DNA from 2 places in the Kitasatospora sp. NPDC029367 genome. Region 2 is predicted to be linked to the other one. Evidence: predicted binding sites of a transcription regulator. Region 2 holds the regulator's gene; the other holds the start of a gene.
What was found. The regulator HspR, encoded in region 2, represses chaperone genes until heat shock. The targets are predictions, from matches to a motif close to TTGAGNNNNNNNNNCTCAA.
Positions count from the first base shown of each region.

Region 1: a site for HspR is predicted at 1,522-1,540, ahead of lon (endopeptidase La). Genes of this name have one in related genera too.

Region 1 is NZ_JBVHYH010000003.1:79,975-83,384, forward strand. Features, by position in the region: gene ACZ4W5_RS03605 (rhomboid-like protein) at 545-1,396, shown strand; gene lon (endopeptidase La) at 1,563-3,410, shown strand, end outside.
Region 2 is NZ_JBVHYH010000008.1:125,522-128,931, forward strand. Features, by position in the region: gene ACZ4W5_RS07450 (hypothetical protein) at 1-127, opposite strand, end outside; gene ACZ4W5_RS07455 (helix-turn-helix domain-containing protein) at 700-1,614, opposite strand; gene ACZ4W5_RS07460 (heat shock protein transcriptional repressor HspR) at 1,883-2,422, opposite strand; gene dnaJ (molecular chaperone DnaJ) at 2,463-3,410, opposite strand, start outside.

The sequences.
Region 1 (3,410 bases), on a different contig from region 2:
GGCTGCGGGCCGGCCACCTGTGGGGATGGCGGGGCTCCGCTCGTAGTCTTGTTCCGTCGTGGACTGTGCCGGGTCCGCCGTCCCGTTCGTGCACCGGGGAGTGGCGGACGGATGGTCTTCCGTCCACTCCTCCCACGCACTTCGCAGCGTACGGACAGCGGATGCCTCCCGGCAGGCGGACCGGACGTTTCCGGCCCGCTGGGCCGGCTGTCCGGCCACCCTCGGGCCCACCGCACGAGTGGGCACGGGCCGATACCTTACCCGGCGAATTTTCACTGCGTAACGGTACGTATGCAGTTCAGTTGACGCCAAGTCGCCGGTCAGAGGCCCTACTGACGCGTTAATCGGAAGTAGGTCTGGACCAATGCCGGGAATCCGGCCGGTCCCGCCGTCGACGGTCTTCACGGGCTTTTCTCAGGTGCCTCTCAGAACCTCGACGTAGCGTGGCCGCGACAACGCCCCGCAGGGCGGAATCCGGCCTCCGTGCCGGGGCGTCGGGTGCCTCCGGGCGCCGTGCGGCTGCGGGTGTGGGAGCGGAGGCGTCATGGCTGGACTGCGGTGGGGTGCCGGCGGGCGCGCGCCTTCGGGGGCGCCGTACGGAATGCTTCCGGGCCGGCTGCGCGGCGGTGCCGTCGAATGGCTGCTGGAACGCGTGCCGACACCGCGGCGTACTCCGTTCACGATCGGATATCTCGCGGTCGTCGGAGCCACCTCGACCTTCGCCGGGATCGCCGATCCGGAACTCGTCCGGCGTTTGCAGGAAGCTTCCAGCTCCGACGGCCACAACCTGCTCGAGCACCCGCTGCGCGCCCTGCTGCTCAGCGGCTTCTGGGTGGCCGGGGGATCGTGGCTGCCCTACCTGTGGGGGTTCGCCCTCACCCTGGCCCCGTTGGAGCGCCGGGTCGGGCCGGCTCGGACGGCGGCGGTGCTCGCCGCCGGGCACGTCGCGGCCACCCTGCTCTCCCAGGGCGTGGTGATCACCGCGGTGGAGACCGGACGGCTGGCCCCGGCCGCGATGGACCAGCTGGACATCGGCGTCAGCTACGGCGTGCTCGCCTGCCTGGGCGCGGCGGCCGGGGCGCTGCCGCCGCGCGCGCGGGCGGTGGCGCTGGCCGGCGTCGGGCTGATGCTCGTCCAGCAGATCGCCACCCAGAAGGACCTGGTCACGGCGGTGGGGCACCCGGCCGCGCTGCTCACCGGGATGGCGCTGGGGCGCCGGCTGGACCGGATCGAGCGGCGCCCGCCCGGGCCGCGGTCGCGTCCGGCGCGGCTGCGGGCGGTCGGTTCCGCCGCTTCCCTGTCCGCCTCCTCGGCGCTCTCCTCGGTCGTCTCCCCGGTCGTCTCCCTGGCCGCCGCGGCGGTGCGGGCCGGGCGGCGACCGTCCACCGCGCGCTGACGCCGGGGCCCTCTTGGGCCGTTCTTTCCGCTTCCTTTTGACGGCGCCTCCTCCCGGCCGTTCCGGTGACGACGCCGTTCGCTCACGGCGAACAAGATGCGGGGAACAACTGGCGCTCGTGAATCCTTAGTCAGGTCGACTCAAGTTCACTGACCGGGGAGAGATCATGGCATCGACGTCCACACCGCTCACCCTGCCCGTGCTGCCCCTCGACGACGAGGTGGTGCTCCCGGGCATGGTCGTCCCGCTGGACCTCAAGGACACCGAGGTGCGTGCCGCGGTCGAGGCCGCCCGTGCCGCGGCCGCCGGCTCCGGCAAGCCCCAGGTCCTGCTGGTCCCGCGGGTGGACGGCTCGTACGCGGCGGCCGGCACGCTGGCCACCGTCGAGCAGGTCGGCCGGCTGGCCGACGGCCCGGGCACGATCGGGCAGCCGGCGGCGCTGGTGCGCGCCGTGCGCCGGGTCCGGATCGGGGTCGGCACCACCGGCCCCGGCGCCGCCCTCTGGGTGGAGACCACACCGTTCCAGGAGTCCTCGGTCGGCATGCCGGTGGCCGGGCGGGCCGCCGAGCTGGTCAAGGAGTACAAGGCGCTGTCCACCCAGTGGCTGCGCAAGCGCGGCGCCTGGCAGATCGTCGACCGGGTGGCGCAGATCGAGGGCGTCGGCGAGCTCGCCGACAACATCGGCTACGCGCCCTTCGCCACCGCCGAGCAGAAGCTCAAGGTGCTGCTGGAGGCCGACCAGGTCGCCCGCCTGGAGTACGCGCTCACCCTGCTGCGCGACCACCTCGCCGAGGAGGAGGTCAACGACACCATCCGCAAGGACGTCGAGGAGGGCGTGGCCAAGCAGCAGAAGGAGTTCCTGCTCCGCCGCCAGCTGGAGGCCGTCCGCAAGGAGCTGGCCGAGCTGAACGGTGACCCGGCCGACGAGGAGGGCGACTACCGCGCCCGGGTCGAGGCCGCCGACCTGCCCGAGAAGGTCCGCGAGGCCGCGCTCAAGGAGGTCGACAAGCTGGAGCGCTCCTCCGACCAGTCGCCCGAGGGCTCCTGGATCCGCACCTGGCTGGACACCGTCCTGGAGCTGCCCTGGAGCGAGCGCAGCGAGGACGCGTACGACATCGCCGCCGCCCGCGCCGTGCTCGACGCCGACCACGCCGGCCTGGCCGACGTGAAGGACCGCATCGTCGAGTACCTCGCGGTGCGCAAGCGCCGGGCCGACCAGGGGCTCGGGCTGGTCGGCGGCCGCCGGGGCGGCGCGGTGCTGGCCCTGGTCGGGCCGCCCGGCGTCGGCAAGACCTCGCTCGGCGAGAGCGTGGCCCGCGCCATGGGCCGCAGCTTCGTCCGGGTCGCGCTCGGCGGCGTCCGGGACGAGGCCGAGATCCGCGGCCACCGGCGCACCTACGTCGGCGCGCAGCCCGGCCGGCTGGTGCGGGCGATCAAGGAGGCCGGCTCGATGAACCCGGTCGTCCTGCTCGACGAGATCGACAAGGTCGGCTCCGACTACCGGGGCGACCCGGCCGCCGCCCTGCTGGAGGTGCTGGACCCGGCGCAGAACCACACCTTCCGGGACCACTACCTGGAGGTCGAGCTCGACCTCTCCGACGTGGTCTTCCTCGCCACCGCCAACGTGCTGGAGGCCATCCCCGAGCCGCTGCTCGACCGGATGGAGCTGGTCCGGCTGGACGGCTACACCGAGGACGAGAAGGTCGTCATCGCCCGCGACCACCTGCTCCCGCGCCAGCTGGAGAAGGCCGGCCTCGGCGGCGAGCAGGTCGGCGTGGACGAGGAGGCGCTGCGCCGGCTCGCCGGGGAGTACACCCGGGAGGCGGGCGTGCGGAACCTGGAGCGCTCGATCGCCCGGGTGCTGCGCAAGATCGCCGCCCAGGCCGAGCTGGGCGAGCGCGAGCTGCCCGCCGCGGTCGGCGCGGCGGACCTGCCCGCCCTGATCGGCCGCCCGCACCACGTGCCGGAGTCCGCCCAGGAGCCGGCCGAGCGGCGCACCGCCGTCCCCGGGGTG
Region 2 (3,410 bases):
GGCTGGCGAGCGTCACCACGCTGTCCGCGGGGCCGGTCAGCCGCATCAGCGGCGCGGCCAGGAACACACGTGCACGCCGACCCTCAGGGGCCTGGCTGTCGTTGTGACGCAGGTAGGGCTCGGTCATGTCGACTCCGGGGGAAGGCCGACCGGGGGAGAGAATGTCGGCTATGCGTTGAATGTGGGCTGCTCTGTGGAGTGGTGCTACTGGTGAACGGCTTGGCATTTGACGGTACATTGGCAAGATGTGGCGTCCTGCTGGACCATCGGGAGCGAACTGATCGTCCATCGTTGAGGACCTACGCGTCCAGGGTTCACCGGTGTCATGTGGATGCCTGGCAGGGAGATGACGCGTAGGTGGCTTGGCATGCCTGTACGACCTGAGGCAACATGTAGCAGACACAGTGCTTCTTTTAATCGTTGACGCAATGCGCGCGAGGAAGGGGTGGACGTATGTCTCGTCTGCGCCGATTTGTCTGCAAGGCCGTATTGATGTCGGTAGTTGGCATGACTGCCCTGGCTGGCGCGCACGAGGCTTTCTCTGGGGCGGCGGTTCACTCTGAGACTGCCGTTGCTGCCAAGGTGATGGGTACGACCCAGGACCTGGACATCGGCTGGGCGTGACCGCGATTCCGACCGCCCGGCTTTCGGGGGTGATCAGATCTGTGGTGGCAGGCTGTGGCTTCCGGTATCTGTCCTTCAGCCCGAAGAGTGTTCGGCGGTGCGGGCCAGTGCATAACCGAGTTGGAACAGCGACTCGACGTTGTACTCCTCTCGCATCTCGGCGATGTGCCGGGCGAGAGTTCGTTCACTGATTCCCAGGCGGCGTGCGATGACCCGGTGGTTGATCCCGGCGAGCATGAGCTCGATGATGGTCTGGCGGAGTCGTGACACGACCTGCTGTGGCACGGCACTGTTGCCGTTGAATTCCAGGGCTCTGTTCCAGCTGGGCTCGAATACTTCCTCGACCAGATAGTTGGCGATCACCGGCTCGAATATGAAAGCCGCCAGTGTCATATCGTCGGCCACCGGTATGACGGCAACCCGCCGGTCTATGACGATGAGGCGGGTGTACGGCTCGTCCAGGGTGCGGAACTGCCCGCCGGCCTTCGCCAGCTTGGCGACGTAATCCCTGGTGGGCTGATGGTAGCGGGTGCTGGCGTGATAGATGGTGCGCATCGACGTTCGGCGATTGAGCGCGATCAGGTCGCGCTCGATCATCGCCGTCAACAACTCGGGTGGGCGCGGCCCGCCCGGTTGAAGGGCAAGGGTCTCCTCGGTACCGGCTGTGAACAGCTGGTCGAGTCGCTGGTTTATCAGAACCTTTCCCCGAACATACTCGATCGCGCCACTACTCTTTTCCGGCGCGTGAAATTCCTGAGAAAGCTCCTGGAGTTCAGCGGGCAACGAAACCGCCCGCGACAGCAGGTCAAGAGCCTGGCGTTGCCAGGTGCCACTCAACCGCGCGGAGAGTTGTGCCGGATCCACGGCGACCAGTTCGCCGCGATCATCGGCGTCGGGCATCAGCAGCCCGACCTCGAGTAGCTCGTTCAAGGCGTTCTGATGGCACGTGGATTCCGCTGCAATGCGCCCGTCGGCCTTGACGATCTCCAAGTAGAGTGCCCGAGCCCCCGGTGTCAGAACGGGAGCCCCACCTGCAGTGGGACCGAGTTGAGCTCGTCCACTCATCTTCGGCTCCTTGCCGTTCTCCGAGGCTGTTCTGGATCTGCCGGCACTGGAGTTTAGATTGCGAATCCAGTGAGGCGTGACCGTGCGGTGTCCGGTCAGCTTGGCAGAGTGTCACTCTCTCACCAAGGCTGAGCCGCCGGCACCCCCCGAACAGGAGGGAGCCGGCGGCTGGTGGTGCGGTGCGGGCCCCGGGTCAGCGCTTGGGGCGCCAGACGACGAGGGCGCTGGACTGGGGGGTGGGGGGCTGATAGGGGACCAGGTCGCGGCGGTAGGAGGCGTGGACGGCGGCCTCGCGCTGCTGGAGGGCGGTGGCGGCGCCCTCGAGGGAGTCGACCAGTTCGGTGATGCGCGACTGGAGGGCGCTGACCTGGTTCTCCAGCTCGATGATCCGCTTGATGCCGGCCAGGTTGATGCCCTCGTCCTGGGAGAGCCGCTGGACCTCGCGCAGCTGCTGGATGTCGCGGGCCGAGTAGCGGCGGCCGCGGCCGGCGGTGCGGTCGGGGCAGACCAGGCCGAGGCGGTCGTACTGGCGCAGGGTCTGCGGGTGGAGCCCGGAGAGTTCGGCGGCGACCGAGATGACGTACACCGGGGTGTCCTCGGTGAGGACGTACTGCGGCGCGGCCGCGGCGCGGCGGGGGCGGCCGCCGGCGGGGTTGCCGGGGAGGCCCTCACCGAGGCCCGGGCCGATCGGGCCGCCCGGACCGATCGGGCCGTTGGCGTTCGCCGGGTCCATCGGGTTCGTCGGGTTCATCGGGTTCGGGGACATCTGGTCGTCACGCTCCCTTCGCCGCCCGGAACAGAGCGGCTCGTGGGTCGTCGGAGGCGGTGGCCTCGCGGTACTGCTCCAGGGCGTCCAGCGCGTCGCCGTCGACGTGCTGGGGGACGACGACCTCGACGGTGACGAGGAGGTCGCCGCGGGTGCCGTCCTTGCGGGTGGCACCCTTGCCGCGGGCGCGCATGGTGAGGCCGTTGGCGCTGCCCGGGGGGAGCTTGAGCTTCACGGCGGGGCCGTTCAGCGTGGGCACCTCGATGGTGGCGCCGAGGGCGGCCTCGGGGAAGGTGACCGGGACGGTGACGGTGAGGTTGTCGCCCTTGCGCCCGAACACCGGGTGGGGGTCGACGTGCACGGTGACGTAGAGGTCACCGGGCTGGCCGCCGCGTTCGCCCTGGGCGCCCTTGCCCTTGAGCCGGATCCGCTGGTCGGCCTGGACACCGGCCGGGATGCGGACCTGCATGGTGCGGGCGGAGCTGGCCCGGCCGCTGCCGTGGCAGTCGGGGCACGGGTCGTCGACGATCATGCCCCGGCCGCGGCAGTCCTTGCAGGGCTCGGAGAGTGCGAAGGCACCCTGGCCGCGGCTGACGGTGCCGGCGCCGACGCAGGTCGGGCAGACCCTGGGGGTGGTGCCGCTCTTGGCACCGGTGCCGTTGCAGAGCCGGCAGGGGGCCTGGCTGGTCATCCGCAGCGGTACGGTCGCGCCGTCGACGGCCTCCTCGAAGGAGAGCGTCACCTCGGTCTCGACGTCGGCGCCGCGCCGGGGCTGGGCCTGCCGGGCGCCGCCGCGGTTGAAGAGTCCGCCGAAGACGTCGCCGAGTCCGCCGCCACCGCCGCCCTGGGTGCCGGTGAAGAGGTCGCCGAAGTCGAAGCCGTAGCTGCCGGCGCCGCCGGGGCCGCCGGTGCGGAAGCCGCCGTTGGCGAAGAGGCTGCGGGCCTCGTCGTACTC